3 regions of the Agromyces endophyticus genome follow, and region 2 is predicted to be linked to each of the others. Evidence: predicted binding sites of a transcription regulator. Region 2 holds the regulator's gene; each other region holds the start of a gene.
The links. The regulator HrcA, encoded in region 2, represses chaperone genes, less so after heat shock. The targets are predictions, from matches to a motif close to TTNGCACTCGNNNNNNNCGAGTGCNAA.

Region 1 (5,573 bases), 1.3 Mb from region 2:
GCCGCCCCCGAACCGCCCGCGCCGCCTGCACCCCCGGCGCCCCCGGCGCCGCCCGCGTACGGCACGCCCGGTGCGACGCCGCCGGCATACGGTTCGGCGACCCCGCCGCCTCCGCCCGCGCCGAACGCGTACGGTGCGCCCGCGGCGCAGCCCGCGTACGGTGCGCCCGGCTACGCGGCACCGGCCTACGGTGCGGCTCCCGCGAAGAAGACGCCGGTGTTCAGCCTCATCTCGCTGATCGCCGGCATCGTGGGCCTCGTCGGCTTCGCCGTCGTGTTCCTGCCGTTCATCGGCGGCGTGCTGCAGCTGTTCATCCCGGCTGCGGCGGTGGTGCTCGGCTTCATCGGCAAGAGCAAGGAGCCGCAGGCGAAGGGCATGTGGCTGACCGGCATCATCCTCGGGTTCGTCGGCATCGGCATCGCGCTGCTGTCGTTCGTGCTCTGGGGCGTGCTCTTCTCGACGGCGGACTACTACTCGCCGTCGTACGACTACTGAGCGACGAGATGACGGAACGTGAGGGGGCTTCGCCTGACGGCGAGGCCCCCGACCGTCTGCCCCGGCGCGACGACGGGCCGGTCGACCCGCTCGCGCCCTACCGGCCGGCCGAACCCACCTTCCGCGCCGACCCCGCCGTGCGCGAACCCGAGCCCGCCGTGCGCGAGCCCGCCGCGCTCGAGCCCGACCAGCGCGAGTTCGACGTGCCCGTCGACACCGACCAGCTGCGCCGCATCTCGACGGGGCAGCTGCTCATCGTGCACCGCGCCGGCTTCGACGCCGCCGAGGCGATCGAAGAGGAGGAGGAGCAGCAGCGCCGGGCGTTCAGCTGGGTCTCCGCCGTCACGGGCGTGATCGGTGCCGCGGCGTCGCTCTTCGTCGGCTGGATGCTGCCCCTGTCGATCGCCGCGATCGTGTTCGGCGTGCTCGGCCTGCGCCGCGAGGAGCACGGCCGCGCCCTCGCGTTCACCGGCATCGGCACGGGCCTGGCCGGACTCGTGTTCTCAGCCGTCTGGATCGGCTACTACGCGATCGTGTTCGGGGCGCTCCCGGTCTGAGGGTTTCGAGCCGCGTCCTCCTTGGGCGGTTTCGAGACGCGTCCTCCTTCGTCGGGCGCTCCTCAACCCGCGGTGGCGAGCCGCTCGACGAGCAGCGCCACATGACGGCCCTGCTCACGGGTGAGCACGATCGTCGCGCGCTCGGCGCCCTTGAGCTTCAGCCGGGTGCGCAGCGCCGCCGGGTCGACGTCGACGCCGCGCTTCTTGATCTCGACGGTGCCGACGCCGCGTGCCTGCAGCGCCTGACGCAGTCCGCGCTCGTCGGCTGGCAGCCGTTCGAGCACCCGGAAGCCCCGGGCGAACGGTGAATCGATGGCGGTGTCGGCCGTGAGGTAGGCGATGCCGGAGCTCAGCATCCAGGCACCGTTCGCCCGGGCGAGGTCGCCGATGAGCCGTGCCCGGATGACCGCGCCGTCGGGCTCGTAGAGGAAGTCGCCGAGCGGCCCGTCGGGTGCGTCCTCGCTGTCAGCGGGGGCGACGAGCTCGTACGCGGCCTCGCCGCGGATGACGAGCGCCGAGCGCCCGATGCCGGGGCGTGCGAGGGCACCGAGCCAGACGCCGAGCTCGACGACGTCGCCGTCGACCGAGACCCACTGCGCCTCGGCGCCCGCCGGAATCACGTCGCGATCGGTGCCGGGGCCGAGCTTCACGCCCACCGCCATCCGGTCGGCGAGCCCGAACGCGAAGTCGAGGCTCGGCGAATACGCCGAGGCATCCGCGATGCGCGTCGTCGTGCCGCCCGCGGTCGTGCGCCGCGCCGGGTCGAGCCAGGCGCCGTCGATGCCGCCGAGCGCGACGTCCTCCGCGCGCGAGTGCAGCACCTGCGCGTGCGGGAACGGCGTGAGGTTGTACGCCGCGATCGCCGCGGTGACCTCGTCGGCGTCGGCCGCCGTGACCTCGAGGTCGATCGCGGCCATCGCGAGGGCGTCGCCGCCGATGCCGCAGCCGAGGTCGGCGACGTGGCGGACGCCCGCCCGCGAGAACCGTCCGGCGTGCAGGGCGGCGACCTGCAGGCGGGTCGCCTGCTCGAGGCCGGCCTCGGTGAACAGCATGCGGTCGGCGAACGGCCCGAACTTGGATGCGGCCTTCGCGCGCAGCTTCGACTGGGTGAGCACGGCCGCGACGAGCCCGGCGTCGTGGCCCCGCCGGCGGAGCTCGGCGACCGTCTTGACGATGTCGGCCTTCGAGTCCCACGCGGGCAGGGCGTCGAGCAGCCGCAGGCCTTCGGGGGAGAGCAGTGCGACGAGGTCGGAGCGTTCCACCCCAGAACGCTATATCACCGGCGCATCCGCCGCTGTTCGCCAGACGTGAACGACGTTGGCACTCACGTTGCACGAGTGCCAGAACGCGCCTAGACTCGCTTTAGCACTCTCGCTCTGAGGCTGCTAACCAGTCTTCGTCAAAAGACGCATCCGTCTAGAAAAGGGGTCAACCGTGTCGGTTTCCATCAAGCCGCTCGAGGATCGCATCGTCATCAAGCAGGTCGAGGCCGAGCAGACCACGGCGTCGGGTCTCGTCATCCCCGACACCGCGAAGGAGAAGCCGCAGGAGGGCGAGGTCGTCGCCGTCGGCCCCGGTCGCATCGACGACAACGGCAACCGCGTCCCGCTCGACGTCGCCGTCGGCGACAAGGTCATCTACTCGAAGTACGGCGGCACCGAGGTCAAGTTCGGCGGCGAGGACTTCCTCGTGCTGTCGGCCCGCGACGTGCTCGCGGTCGTCGTTCGCTGAGCGACCCGACATCCGTGCTGACGGCCCGGAGGCTTCGGCCTCCGGGCCGTTCGTCGTCTCCGGGGTGGCGCTGTCGTCATGGCGGGCCGACCGCGTGGCATCCTCGGTCGAATCGATTCAGCCGGATCATCCGGCGGGCGTAGGCTGTATCGGTGAATTCCCGCTCAGCGCCCGCCGGTCACGGCGCGATCAGCCGACCGGGTCTCGGCTACGCGATCTCCGCGTACCTGCTCTGGGGCGTGCTGCCCATCTACTTCATCGCGCTGCAGCCGACCGGCTCGGTCGAGATCGTCGCCTGGCGCATCCTGCTCTCGCTCGTCTTCTGCGCCCTGCTCATCACCGTGACCCGGGGGTGGGCGAGGTTCGTCGCGCTCCTGCGCGACCGCCGCGTGCTCTTCACGATGGCCGCCGCCGGCGCGCTCATCTTCGTCAACTGGGAGACGTACGTCTACGCGGCCGTGAACGAGCAGGTCGTCGAGGCATCCCTCGGCTACTTCATCAACCCGATCGTGACGATCTTCCTCGGCGTGCTCATCCTGCGGGAGCGCCTCAACCCGACCCAGTGGGTCGCGGTCGGCATCTCGATGGTCGCCGTCATCGTGCTCGCGGTCGGCCACGGGCAGTTCCCGTGGATCGCGCTGCTGCTCGCCTTCTCGTTCGGGTTCTACGGACTCATCAAGAAGCGGGTCGGCCCGCGGGTCGACGCCGTCTCGGGGCTCACGCTCGAGACGCTGTGGCTCGCGCCGGTCGCCGGCGTTCAGCTGTGGTGGATCGCGGCCACCGAGGGGCTCACGATGGGCGCCTACGGTGCGTGGCACGCGGTGCTGCTCTCGCTCGCGGGCGTCGTCACCGCGGTGCCGCTGCTGCTGTTCGCGGCGGCGTCGAGACGGCTGCCGCTCATCTACATGGGGTTCATCCAGTACTTCGCGCCGTTCATCCAGTTCATCGTGGGCGTCGCGGTGCTCGGCGAGCCGATGCCGCCCGAGCGCTGGATCGGCTTCGGTCTCGTCTGGGTGGCGCTCGCCGTGCTCACCTTCGACCTCGTGCGCAGTGCCCGGTCGGCCAGGCGGGTGTTCGCCGAGCCCGTGTGAGCCGCGTCCGGCACCACGCCGCTGCGGCGGAATCCGCACCAGATGACGCCGTGTGACGCGGATTTCGTGCGTCCGACGCCCGAAAGGTGTCGACCCGGTAACGATCCGGCCGGTGTTACCGGGTTGTGACCGCGGTGACTTGTCTCGGCGGGACACCCCGGCATACTGTCGATCAACGGCGTCGTTACGGCGCTTGATCGTTTCAGCAATTCCTTCAGTCCCAAGGAGCAACATGAGCGTCTTCGCGAAGGCTTCGGCCAAGCGTTCTGCGCGCGCTGCCTGGACGGGTCTCGCCATCGTCGGCGTCAGCACCCTCCTGCTCACCGCGTGCACTTCAGGCGGCACCCCGTCGTCGACCGAGAGCGAGAAGCCCGCCGATTCCGGCGACGCCCTGCAGGTGGAGGCGGGCGACCGCGACCTCACGCTGAAGGTCGGCCAGATCGCGCCGCAGTCCGGCACCCTCGCGGTGCTCGGCCCGCCCCAGATCGCCGCCGCGCAGCTCGCGGTGAACGACATCAACGCCGCCGACCTCGGCATCAACGTCGAGCTGACCCTCCGCGACGAGGGCGACAGCACGGTCGATGTCGCGACCGGTTCGGTCACCGACCTGCTCTCGCAGGACGTCGCGGCCATCTCGGGTGCTGCGGCCTCGGCGACGACCCGCAACATCTACGAGCAGGTCACGAGCGCCGGCGTCGTGCTCATGTCGCCGTCGAACACGGGTCTCGACCTGTCGTCGATCAACGACAACGGGCTGTACTTCCGCACCGCGCCGTCCGACCTCCTCCAGGGCGAGGTGCTCGGCAACCTGGTCGCCGAAGACGGCAACTCGACGCTCGGCATCATCTACCAGAACGACGCCTACGGCACCGGCTTCGCCGACGCCACGAAGAAGGCGTTCGAGGGTGCCGGCGGCGAGGTCGTGGCCGAGTCGTCGTTCAACACGGGCGACACGAACTTCTCGACCCAGATCGGCGACGTGACGGCTCAGAACCCCGACGCGATCGTGATCATCTCGTTCGACGAGGCGAAGGTCATCATCCCCGACCTGGTCGGCAGCGGTTTCCCCGGTGACAAGATCTACCTCACCGACGGCAACCGTCTCGACTACAGCAAGGACTTCGCCCCCGGCCTCATCAAGGGTGCCAAGGCGACGACCCCGGGTCTCGACCTCGCGTCGCTCGGTGACTTCACCGACCGCCTGAAGGAGATCGACCCCAGTCTGACCGACTTCACCTACGCGGCCGAGTCGTACGACAACATCGTGCTGTTCGCGCTCGCGGCCTACGCGGCCAACAAGACCGACGGCCAGTCGATCGCCGACTACCTCACGCAGATCTCCGGCTCGACCGGCGACGGCGAGAAGGTGACCGACTTCGCCGACGGTGCGAAGGCGCTCGCCGAGGGCAAGCAGATCGACTACGACGGCCTGTCGGGCCCCATCTCGTTCGATGAGAACGGCGACCCGCAGGGTGCCACGATCGGCATCTACGAGTACAACGACCAGAACGTGTCGGAGCGCATCAACTGACGCTCTGAGACTCGAACCGAACGGCCCCGGCGCTCGCGCCGGGGCCGTTCGCGCGTGTGAGGGGCGTTCGCGGGGGTGGTGGGGTGTGCGCTTGCGCGGGGGCGTCGTCGTTGCGCAGTGGGCCGCTCACGCCGTCTGGAGGCGCCGCGGTCATCGAACGGGCAGAGA
Region 2 (5,573 bases):
CGCGCCACGATGCGTTCGAAGACGGTCGGTTCGGCGCGGGAGTCGGTCATCCCACCATCGTAGCGAGGGATCGTTCACCACCGCCCGAGCGCGACGCTGAGCACCGCGATCGCGGCGGGCCCGGCGGTCGAGGTGCGCAGCACCGACGCGCCGAGCCGAACGGGCTCCGCACCGGCGGCGACGAGCCGGTCGAGCTCGTCGGGTGCGATACCGCCCTCGGGTCCCACGACGAGGGCGATGTCGCGGCCGTCGGGTTCGAGGTCGGTGAGCGCGACGCCGGCGGTCGGTTCGAGGACGAGCACGCGGCATCCGGACAGCCGATCGGCGAGCCCGGTCGTCGTCGTGATCTCGGTCACCTCGGGCAGCCAGGCGCGGATCGACTGCTTCACGGCCTCGCGCACGATGGTCGCCCAGCGCCGCCGGCCCTTCTCGGCCTTCGGCCCCTCCCAGCGCGACACCGAGCGGGCGGCGGCCCACGGCACGACGGCGTCGACGCCGAGCTCGGTGGCCGCCTGCACCGCCATCTCGTCGCGGTCGCCCTTCGCGAGCGCCTGCACGAGCGTGATCGCGGGGGCCGGGCGATCCTCGACCACGACCTCCTCCGCGACGAGCACGAGCTCGCGCGGCTCGGTCGCGACGACCGTGCCGCGCACGACCACGCCGCGACCGTCGCCGATCGAGATGCGCTCGCCCGTGCGGATCCGGGCGACGGTGACGGCATGACGCGCCTCGTCGCCGGTGAGCCGCAACTCGCCCCCCGGCGCGAGCGCACCGAGGTCGAGCGACTCGTCGAGGTAGAGGCTGCTCATCGCCGGCCGCTCAGCCGAGGAACCGGTCGCGCAGCCGGGCGAAGAGCCCCTGCTGGAAGTGACTGAGCTCGGGCTTCGGCGACTTCTTCGAGGCGGCGAACTGCGAGATGAGGTCGCGCTCCTTCGACGAGAGCTTCGTCGGGGTGACCACCTGCACGCCGACCTTGAGGTCGCCGCGTCCGTTGCCGCGCAGCTTCGTGACGCCCCGGTCCTTCACGGTGAGGATCTCGCCGCTCTGCGTGCCGGCCCGCACCTCGAGCTCGACATCGCCGTCGAGGCCCGGGATCTTCGCCGTCGTGCCGAGCACGGCGTCGGTCATCGCGACCTCGAGGGTCGCGAGCAGGTCGTCGCCGTTGCGGCTGAAGACCTCGTGGTTCTTCACCTTGATCTCGAGGTAGAGGTCGCCGTTCGGGCCGCCGGCCGGGCCGGCCTCGCCCGAGCCCGGCATCTGCAGGCGCACGCCCGTGTCGACGCCGGCGGGGATGTCGACGGGGACCGTGCGGCGCGCCCGCACTCGGCCCTGGCCCTGGCAGGTCGTGCACGGCGTCGCGATGATCGTGCCGTAGCCGCGGCAGGTGCCGCACGGGCTCGAGGTCACGACGTTGCCGAGGAGCGAACGCACCTGGCGCTGGATCTGGCCGCTGCCGTGGCAGATGTCGCAGGTGACGGGCGACGTGCCCGGCTGGCAGCACGAGCCCTGGCAGGTCTCGCACCGCACGGCCGTGTCGACGTCGATGTCGCGGTGGGTGCCGAAGATCACCTCGTCGAGTCCGACCTCGACCCGGATGAGCGCGTCCTGGCCGCGCTCGCGGCGCGACCGCGGTCCGCGGCTCTGCTGGCTCGCACCGAAGAACGTCTCGAAGATGTCGCCGAAGCCGCCGAAGCCCTGGCCGTTGAAGCCGCCCTGACCGCCGCCGAGGTCGTACTGCTGGCGCTGCTTCGGGTCGCTCAGCACGTCGTACGCGTGCGTCACCTCCTTGAAGCGCTCGGATGCCTCGGCGCCGGGATTCACGTCGGGGTGGAGCTCACGCGCAAGACGGCGGTACGCCTTCTTGATCTCGTCGGGGGTGGCGTCGCGCGAGACGCCGAGGACCTCGTAATGGTCGGCCACGGAGGGCTTGTCCTTTCGGTTGCGCCGTCGGATTCGACGGCGGCGGGTCAGTTCTCGCCGAGCGTGCGGGAGAGGTATCGGGCGACGGCGCGGACGGCCGCCATGCTGTTGGAGTAGTCCATGCGGGTCGGCCCCACGACGCCGAGGCGCGAGATGTCGCGCCCGGGGATCTCGAACGCGCTCGACACGATCGACGTCTCGCCGAGCCCGAACGACGCGTTCTCGCGACCGATGCGCACGGCGACGGCGTGCTCGTCGGTCGCCATCTCGCCGAAGAGCCTGAGGAGCACGACCTGCTCCTCGATCGCCTCGATGACGCCGAGGATCGAGCCCGCGAAGTCCTGTTCGGTGCGCACGAGGTTCGCGGCACCGGCGACCACGAGCCGGTCGCTGCGCTGCTGGCGTGCCTGGTCGGCGAGCGTCGCGGCGAGGGTGTGGAGCACCGCGGCGTGGCGACGGTCGACGCTGTCGATCTCGCCCGACAGCAACTCGGTCGCATCCGTCATCGTCGCGCCGGCGACGAGTTCGTTCAACCGGTGCCGCAGCGAGGCGAGCGTCTCGTCGTCGACGGGCTCGGCGAGTTCGGCGAGTCGCTGCTCGACCTGTCCGGAGTCGGCGATGAGGATGCACAGCACGCGTTCGGGTGCGAGCCCGACGAGCTCGACGTGGCGCACGCGTGCGCTCGCGAAGCTCGGGTACTGCACGACCGCGAGCTGCTTGGTGAGCTGCGAGATGAGCCGAACCGTGCGGGCGAGCAGCTCGTCGAGGTCGCTCGACTCGCCGAGGAAGGTCTCGATCGCCTGCCGCTGCGCCGAACTCAGCGGGCGCACGTCGGTCAGCTGGTCGACGAAGACGCGGTAGCCCTTGTCGGTCGGGATGCGACCCGACGAGGTGTGCGGGGCGGCGATCAGCTCCTCTTCTTCGAGCAGCGCCATGTCGTTGCGGATGGTCGCGGCCGAGACGCCGAAGGCGTGCCGTTCGACGATCGTCTTCGAGCCGACCGGTTCGCGTGAGGCGACGTAGTCCTGCACGATCGCGCGGAGCACGGCGAGACTGCGTTCGGAGACCATGGTCCTCGCTTCCCTCTGCACGACCCGACTCGGCGGCGAGCGTTGGCACTCGACCGACCAGACTGCCAATCATATCGCGACATCCCGTGGCGCGGCCGTTGCCGCGTCGGTGGGCTGGCGCTACCGTATGGAGGTCCCGCGCGCCGCCCACCTGCCGCGTCGCGCTCCGCCCCACTTCCGCGACACCTCCCGAAAGGTCCGCCCATGAGCGACACCACTCCGCCGCCCGCCTCCGAGCCCCAGCCCGCCGCACCGCTCGCGCACGACCAGGATGTGCTGTGGGGCTCGCTCGCACAGCTCGGCGGCATCATCGGCCCGCTGCCCTCGCTCATCATCTGGCTCGTCTTCAAGGACCGCGGCCCGTTCACGAACGTCGAGGCGAAGGAGGGCCTGAACTTCCAGATCACGGCCGTGCTCGCGTACGTCGCGATCGTCATCGTGAACTCGGTGCTGTCGCTCGTGACCTTCGGGTTCTGGAACATCGTGGGATGGCTGCTCCCGACCGCCCTCTGGGTGACCGTGATCGTGTTCTCGATCCTCGCCTACGTCACGGCGAAGGACGGGACGCACTATCGCTACCCGTTCGCGATCCGGTTCATCAAGTAGCCGTTCCGTCATGCATCGCCGAGCGCGCCGCTGGAACACTTCCCCGGCGCGCTCGTCTGTGCCAGCATGACGTTGCCCCCCGTTCAGCCCTTCGAACCATCGATCAAGGAGACCGACATGTCCGACACCACGCCCCCTCCCCCGCCGCAGGACCCCTATCAGCAGCCGAGCCAGCAGATGAGCCCCTCCGACGAGAAGCTGTGGGCGACGCTGATCCACATCGGCGGCATCTTCTTCAGCTTCGTGCCGGCCCTCATCGGCTACCTGATCCTGAAGGACAAGGGGCCGTTCATCCGCGAGCACACCGCGACCGCGCTGAACTTCCAGATCACGATGGCGATCGCCTACGTGGTCGGCAGCATCCTGACGTTCGTCATCATCGGCATCTTCATCCTGATCGCCGTGTGGATCGTCACGATCATCTTCAGCATCATCGCGGCCGTCAAGGCGAACCAGGGTCAGCCCTACACCTACCCGCTGTCGATCAAGTTCGTCAGCTAGGTCCTCGACCGATCGGAGCTACCCGACGGGTTCGCCGTCGAGCAGCCGCCGGACCACCGCGTCGGCCAGGAGCCGCCCTCTCCGCGTGAGCGTCAGCACACCGGAGAGGGCGGCTTTCGCGTCGACGAGGCCGTCGGCGATGAGACCGGCCACAGCCTGCCGGCCGCCCGCCTGCAGGGAGGCGATCTCGAGGCCCTCGTGGATGCGGGTCGCGAGCAGCACCCGCTCGGTCTCCCGCGTCGCCGCGTCGAGGACCTCGCGCCCGACCGCGGGCGACACGCCGGAGGCGAGCCGTTCGGCGTACGCCGACGGGTGCTTGGCGTTCCACCAGCGGACCCCGCCGACGTGGCTGTGCGCCCCGGGACCGACGCCCCACCAGTCGTCGCCGCGCCAGTAGCCGAGGTTGTGCCGCGAGCGGTGCCGCGCGCCGCGCGCCCAGTTGCTGACCTCGTACCAGTCGTACCCGCCCGCGGCGAGCAGCTCGTCGGCCAGCTCGTACATGTCGGCCTCGAGGTCGTCGCTCGGCTCGGCGAGCTCGCCACGACGGATCTGGCGCGCGAGCTTCGTGCCCTCCTCGACGATGAGCGCATAGGCGCTCAGGTGGTCGGGTTGCTGGGCGATCGCGTGCTCGAGGCTCCGCCGCCAGTCGTCGAGCGACTCCCCCGGCGTGCCGTAGATGAGGTCGAGGCTCACATCGAGGCCGGAATCGCGCGCCCACGCGACCACCTGCGGCACCCGCTCGGGGTCGTGCGTGCGATCGAGCGCCGTGAGCACGTGCGGCACCGCCGACTGCATGCCGAACGACACGCGCGTGAAACCGCCGGCGGCGAGCTCGTCGAGCTCGCGCGGCCCGACCGAGTCGGGGTTCGCCTCGGTCGTGACCTCGGCGCCATCGGCGAGACCGATCTCGTCGCGGATCGCGCCGAGCATCGCCACGAGATCGTGAGCGGGCAGCAGGGTCGGCGTGCCGCCGCCGAAGAACACCGTCTCAGCCGGGCGTGCGACGACCTCGGATGCCTCGAGCACGCGCCTCGACATCCGGATCTCGTCGATCGCCTGCGACGCGTAGTCGGCCTGCCGGGCGCCCCGCAACTCGTCGGAGGTGTAGGTGTTGAAGTCGCAGTAGCCGCAGCGCACACGACAGAACGGCACGTGCACATAGACGCCGAACGCGCGATCGGCTGCGCCCACGGCCGCCTGCGGCGGCAAAAGTCCGTCGGCCGGAGCCGGCTCGCCGAGCGGCAGCGCCGCGCCCACGCCTACGCGCCGCCGGCCGGGTGCAGGGCGCGCAGCTCGCGGCGGGTCAGCTCGCGCCGGTGTCGGCGGGTCGACGGCGAGAGCACCGCGCGCGCACCGCCTGCGGTCGCGAGGATCGAGCGGATCGTGAGCCACACCGTGTCGTCGTCGCGGTGCTCGAGGATGAAGGACTCCTCGCCGGTCTCGGGGCCGTGCCCGGTCGTGCCGTAGGCGAAGCCG
Region 3 (5,573 bases), 1.1 Mb from region 2:
AAGGGCGCCTCCCGTTCGGGAGACGCCCTTCGCTTCGTACTGGTGCGGACCTGCTTAGAAGTCCATGCCGCCCGTCGGGTCGCCGACCGGAGCCGGGTTCTTCTCGGGCTTGTCGGCGACGACGGCCTCGGTGGTGAGGAAGAGGCCGGCGATCGAAGCCGCGTTGAGCAGCGCCGAACGGGTCACCTTCACCGGGTCGTTGATGCCCGCCTCGAGCATGTCGACGTACTCGCCGGTCGCGGCGTTGAGGCCCTGGCCGGTCGGGAGGTTGCGCACCTTGTCGACGACGACGCCCGGCTCGAGACCCGCGTTGAGCGCGATCTGCTTGAGCGGCGCGTCGATCGCGACGCGGACGATGTTCGCACCGGTCGCCTCGTCGCCCGAGAGCTCGAGCTTCTCGAAGGCGGTCTTGCCGGCCTGGATGAGGGCGACGCCACCACCGGCGACGATGCCCTCCTCGACGGCGGCCTTCGCGTTGCGCACGGCGTCCTCGATGCGGTGCTTGCGCTCCTTGAGCTCGACCTCGGTGGCTGCGCCCGCCTTGATGACGGCGACGCCGCCGGCGAGCTTGGCGAGGCGCTCCTGGAGCTTCTCGCGGTCGTAGTCGCTGTCGGTGTTGTCGATCTCCTTGCGGATCTGCGCGACGCGACCGGCGATGGCCTCCTCGTCACCGGCACCCTCGACGATGGTCGTCTCGTCCTTGGTGATGATGACCTTGCGGGCCTGGCCGAGCAGGTCGAGGGTGACGTTCTCGAGCTTGAGGCCGACCTCCTCGGAGATGACCTGGCCGCCCGTGAGGATGGCGATGTCCTGGAGCTGCGCCTTGCGGCGGTCGCCGAAGCCGGGGGCCTTGACGGCGACCGACTTGAAGATGCCGCGGATCTTGTTGACGATGAGCGTCGCGAGCGCCTCGCCGTCGACGTCCTCGGCGATGATGAGCAGCTGCTTGCCGGTCTGGATCACCTTGTCGACGATGGGCAACAGGTCCTTGATGTTCGAGACCTTGCTGTTGACGATCAGGATGTACGGGTCCTCGAAGACCGCCTCCTGGCGCTCGGGGTCGGTGACGAAGTACGCCGACAGGTAGCCCTTGTCGAAGCGCATGCCCTCGGTCAGCTCGAGCTCGGTGCCGAAGGTGTTCGACTCCTCGACGGTGACGACGCCCTCCTTGCCGACCTTGTCGATCGCCTCGGCGATGAGCGCACCGATCTGCTCGTCGGCGGCCGAGATCGAAGCCGTGGCGGCGATCTCCTCCTTGGTCTCGACCTCCTTCGCACTCGAGAGCAGCTCGGCCTCGACGGCCTGGACGGCCTTCTCGATGCCGCGCTTGAGCGAGATGGGGTCGGCGCCGGCGGCGACGTTGCGGAGGCCCTCGCGGACGAGCGCCTGGGCGAGGACGACCGAGGTCGTGGTGCCGTCACCCGCGACGTCGTCGGTCTTCTTCGCGACCTCCTTGACGAGCTCGGCGCCGATCTTCTCGTACGGGTCGTCGAGCTCGATCTCCTTGGCGATCGAGACGCCGTCGTTCGTGATCGTGGGGGCGCCCCACTTCTTCTCGAGCACGACGTTGCGACCGCGCGGGCCGAGGGTCACCTTGACCGCGTCGGCGAGCGTGTTGAGGCCACGCTCGAGGCCGCGGCGGGCCTCTTCGTCGAAAGCAATGATCTTTGCCATGTGTGTCTCTCGTCCCTTCTCGGACGTCTTCAAAGATTCGTGGTTTAGCACTCAAAACGAGTGAGTGCTAAGACGATTCTGGCACTCTCGTGCAGTGAGTGCAAGCGAGCGCGGCCCGGCCGCCGCACGCTCGCGGCGAACACGCACCGCGCCGCGGGCGACCGTTCGCGGCATCCCGGATGCCGCGGGCCGGCGCCGCTCAGGACGTGAACTTCACCGACCCCGACTTCGGCACGAGCTCGATCCAGGTGTTGCCCGGCGCGAGCCGCAGCGGCGACCCGTCGTCGGCCGTGAGCACGATCGGCGAGGCCTGCGAGCCCTTCTTCCAGGTACCGTGGGCGGTGCGGCCTGCGCTCGAGACCCAGACCTCGCCCGAACCGACGAGGACGGTCTTCGGCACCTCGCCGTAGCGCCAGTCGATGTCGACGCGCATCGTCACGACGTTGGTCGCGTGCACGCGCTCGCCGCCCTCCTGGGTGTCTGCTCGGCCCTCCTGCGACCGGAGCCAGGTCGACGAACCGGCGTCCCAGTCCCACGACGGGTTGCGGGCGTCGGAGAAGACGATCGCGATGCGCTTCGTCGGCGCGGCTTTGAGTGCGGGATCGGCGAGCGGATCGGCGGTGCCGTACGCGAACTGCACGGGCGGCGGCGCGAGCTTCGCGTTGCGCGCGACGGCCTCCTTCGAGCGCAGGATGACGTCGTGCGGCCCGGGGCGCGCATCGGCCCGGAAGAAGAGCCCGGTGTCGTCGTAGTCGAAGACGATGTTCTTGAGCGGGGTCGCCATCATCATCGCGACGAACTTCTCCTGGCCGCCCGAGTACGCGATGATCCCGCCGAGCGGGGTGACGATGTCGGGATCCATCGGCCGGATCGACCGGACCGGGCCGACGGTGTCGGGCACGTCCGAGTGCCAGACCGCGACGTAGCGCGTGATGCCGCCCTCGACGAGCTCCTCGAAGACGAGGTCCGTGCGGTTGAGCGCGATCTGCGGTCGCGCCTCCTCGTGGTCGTCGATCTTGACCGCGAGCGACGGATGCGCCGGCGCGGCCGGATCGGTCGTCGTGCCGCGCAGCGGTGAGAACGCGACCGCCACGGGTTCGGAACTGCCGACCGGGCGAGGTTCGGCCGTCGGGGTCGGCGACGGCGTCGGTTCGGGCGACGGGCCCTGGCAGGCTGCGAGCGCGAGCGCTGCGACGGCGAGCGCGACGACGACGGCTGCGCGTCGTGCGCCCGGGCGGACCCCCGTTACCATGCCGTCATCGTAACCACGGCGACGGCCCGCGGACCGTGGTACTGCGCAGACACGCCGGGTGCGATCGCGGCATCGGTTCGCCGGGCCCCGAGACACCGAACGCGCCGCCCGTCGGGCGGCGCGTTCGAGACGCTCGGATGATGCTCAGGCCGGACGCACCGCCTCGGCCTGCGGCCCCTTCGACCCGGTGCCCACCTCGAAGACGACCTGCTGGCCCTCCTCGAGCACCTTGTACCCGGCCATGTCGATGGCCGAGTAGTGGACGAAGACGTCCTGGCCGCCGTCATCGACGGTGATGAAGCCGTATCCCTTTTCAGCGTTGAACCACTTGACGGTTCCGTTCGCCATGTGTTGCTCCCATAACTGCAGTGTGTCGTTCAGCACGTGCCTGTCGCCTGTACCGGGCCGGCTCAGTCACAGCGCTGGACGTCGACCTGGAGGGCGACGGTGCAGCACGGGCGCGAGCGACCAATTCCCGATACTCACAGAGGCGGCATCCCGGGCACAAGGGGGCTGTCGCAACGAATGGTCGCAGAATGGCAACAATTCGCCGTGATCAGCCGCCGACGGCCCCCGCGTAGTCGGACCCGAGCACGACCACGAGCGGAGTGCCCGTCTCGGCGAAGCTCTCCGACAGGCGCACGTCGGCCTCCGGCAGGAGGCCCGCGACGCCACGAGCGGCCCCCTCGAGGTCGGGTGTGGCGTAGTAGACGACCGTCTCGGTGAGGTCGTCCTCGCTCGCGTTCGCCGTCGCGCCGACGGTGACGCCCCCGGCCGTCAGCGTCGCGGCCGCCGTGGCCGCGAGCCCCTCGGTCGCCGTGCCGTTGAGCACGGTGACGTCGATGGGGGCGATGGTCGGCTCGGCCGTCGCGACCGGCGATGCGGAGGGCGTCGCGCCCGGGTCGCCGCCGGACACGTTCAGCCGGTCGTTGAAGATCATGACACCCGCGATGCCGATTCCGGCGAGCACGACCGTCGCGAGTGCGGCCCAGCCGAACCGGATCCACTTCGCACCGCGCCGGGCCGGGGCACGATGCGCGCCCACTCGGTCGATGCCGTGCGGGATCGAGTCGAAGCGGTCGCGGGGGAACTTCTGCGCCATGGGGTCCAGATCGGGGTCGGGGCCGGGCTCAGTCGAGCGGACGGCCGAGGGAGAGCGAGCGTTGCGATCGCGCCGCCCGGCGCGCCGACCGCAGCCGTTGCAATCGCTTGACGAGCATCGGGTCGTGACGGAGCGCGGCGGGGGAATCGATGAGCTCGCCGAGGATCCGATAGTAGCGGGCGGCCGAGATGCCGAACTCGTCGCGGATGGCCTCGGCCTTGCTGGCCGGTTGCTGCCACGCACGCGCCTCGAAGGCGAGCACACGCAGCTGGCGATCGTCGAGCGGGGCGTCGTCGGGGCGGTGCGGCACGCGCTCGGCGCTCATCCGGTCCTCCCGTCGCGCGAGCCGGGCGGCCCGCCTGCAGCACATCCTAGGCAACGCATGCCGAGAGGCCGCCGCACGTGCGCGTGTGTCCGTGGAACACCGCGCCGCCCCGCGGCGTTGCATCCGATGTCGTCGCGCCCGCACCGGAACTGCGACGATGGAATCCACCGCGAACGAGAGGAGCGCCCATGTCACACCAGGTGCAGAAGAGCGATGAGGAATGGCGTGCCGAGCTCGACCCCGCGCGGTACCAGGTGCTCCGCGAGGCGGCGACCGAGCGCCCCTGGTCGGGTGAGCTCCTCGACGAGGAGCGCGCCGGCGTGTACACGTGCGGCGCCTGCGGCGCCGAGCTGTTCAAGAGCGGCACGAAGTTCGACTCGGGCTGCGGCTGGCCGAGCTTCTACGAGTCGGTCCGCCCCGAGGCGGTCGAGCTCATCGAGGATCGCAGCCTCGGCATGGTGCGCACCGAGGTGCGCTGTGCGGCCTGCGGCTCGCATCTCGGACACGTCTTCCCCGACGGGTTCGGCACCCCCACCGGCGACCGCTACTGCATGAACTCGCTCGCGCTCGACTTCACGGCCGACGAGTGACCATCGGCCCGGCACGCCGGGCGGCGCTCGCGCGCCGCTCGGCCCCCAAGGTCACCGACGCCTCGCCCGACGACGCCGAGCTCGTCGAGCTGCTCGAGGCCGCCGAACGCGTCGCCGACCACGCCGGGCTGCGCCCGTGGCGCACCATCGCCCTTCGCGGCGACGCACGGGCGCGCCTCGGTGCGGCCCTCGTCGCGGCATCCGGATTCGACGGCGACGCCGCCGCCAAGCTCGCCGCCAAGCCGCTTCGGGCGCCGCTCCTCGTCGCGATCGTCGTGCGGCGCACCTGGCACCCGAAGGCGGCCGACTGGGAGCAGGATGCGGCGGCGGCCGGCGTCGCGCACGTGCTGAGCCTCCTGCTCGACGAGGCCGGCTGGGGCGTCATGTGGCGCACCGGACCGCACACGCGGCACCCCGCCGTGGCCGAGATGCACGAGCTCGCCCCGAACGAGCAGCTGCTCGGCTGGCTGTACGTCGGCGGCCGCGACGGCGAGCGCGCTCCGCGGGGCCCGGCGAAGCCGCCCCTGTTCAGCTCGATCGGCTGACGTCGCCTCGCCCGACGAGTGCGTCGGCGCGGTGCCGGTGCCGCGACCACCGGATCGACGCGACCGCGACCGCGGCGAGCGCCAG

Region 1: groES (co-chaperone GroES) is a predicted target of HrcA. The motif match lies at 2,370-2,396, and genes of this name have one in related genera.
Region 3: groL (chaperonin GroEL) is a predicted target of HrcA. The motif match lies at 1,719-1,745, and genes of this name have one in related genera.

The regions. Positions count from the first base shown of each region.
Region 1 is NZ_CP095042.1:2,968,374-2,973,946, forward strand. It holds gene MUN74_RS13500 (DUF4190 domain-containing protein) at 1-495, shown strand, start outside; gene MUN74_RS13505 (DUF4190 domain-containing protein) at 504-1,052, shown strand; gene MUN74_RS13510 (class I SAM-dependent methyltransferase) at 1,115-2,314, opposite strand; gene groES (co-chaperone GroES) at 2,487-2,783, shown strand; gene rarD (EamA family transporter RarD) at 2,936-3,874, shown strand; gene MUN74_RS13525 (ABC transporter substrate-binding protein) at 4,107-5,405, shown strand.
Region 2 is NZ_CP095042.1:25,130-30,702, forward strand. It holds gene MUN74_RS00120 (HIT domain-containing protein) at 1-50, opposite strand, end outside; gene MUN74_RS00125 (16S rRNA (uracil(1498)-N(3))-methyltransferase) at 75-809, opposite strand; gene dnaJ (molecular chaperone DnaJ) at 820-1,920, opposite strand; gene hrcA (heat-inducible transcriptional repressor HrcA) at 1,968-2,990, opposite strand; gene MUN74_RS00140 (DUF4870 domain-containing protein) at 3,195-3,596, shown strand; gene MUN74_RS00145 (DUF4870 domain-containing protein) at 3,714-4,097, shown strand; gene hemW (radical SAM family heme chaperone HemW) at 4,116-5,354, opposite strand; gene MUN74_RS00155 (DUF1990 family protein) at 5,357-5,573, opposite strand, start outside.
Region 3 is NZ_CP095042.1:3,138,990-3,144,562, reverse strand. It holds gene groL (chaperonin GroEL) at 55-1,674, opposite strand; gene MUN74_RS14230 (DUF3048 domain-containing protein) at 1,874-2,926, opposite strand; gene MUN74_RS14225 (cold-shock protein) at 3,071-3,274, opposite strand; gene MUN74_RS14220 (LytR C-terminal domain-containing protein) at 3,483-4,028, opposite strand; gene MUN74_RS14215 (DUF3263 domain-containing protein) at 4,057-4,353, opposite strand; gene msrB (peptide-methionine (R)-S-oxide reductase MsrB) at 4,542-4,943, shown strand; gene MUN74_RS14205 (nitroreductase family protein) at 4,940-5,488, shown strand; gene MUN74_RS14200 (DMT family transporter) at 5,472-5,573, opposite strand, start outside.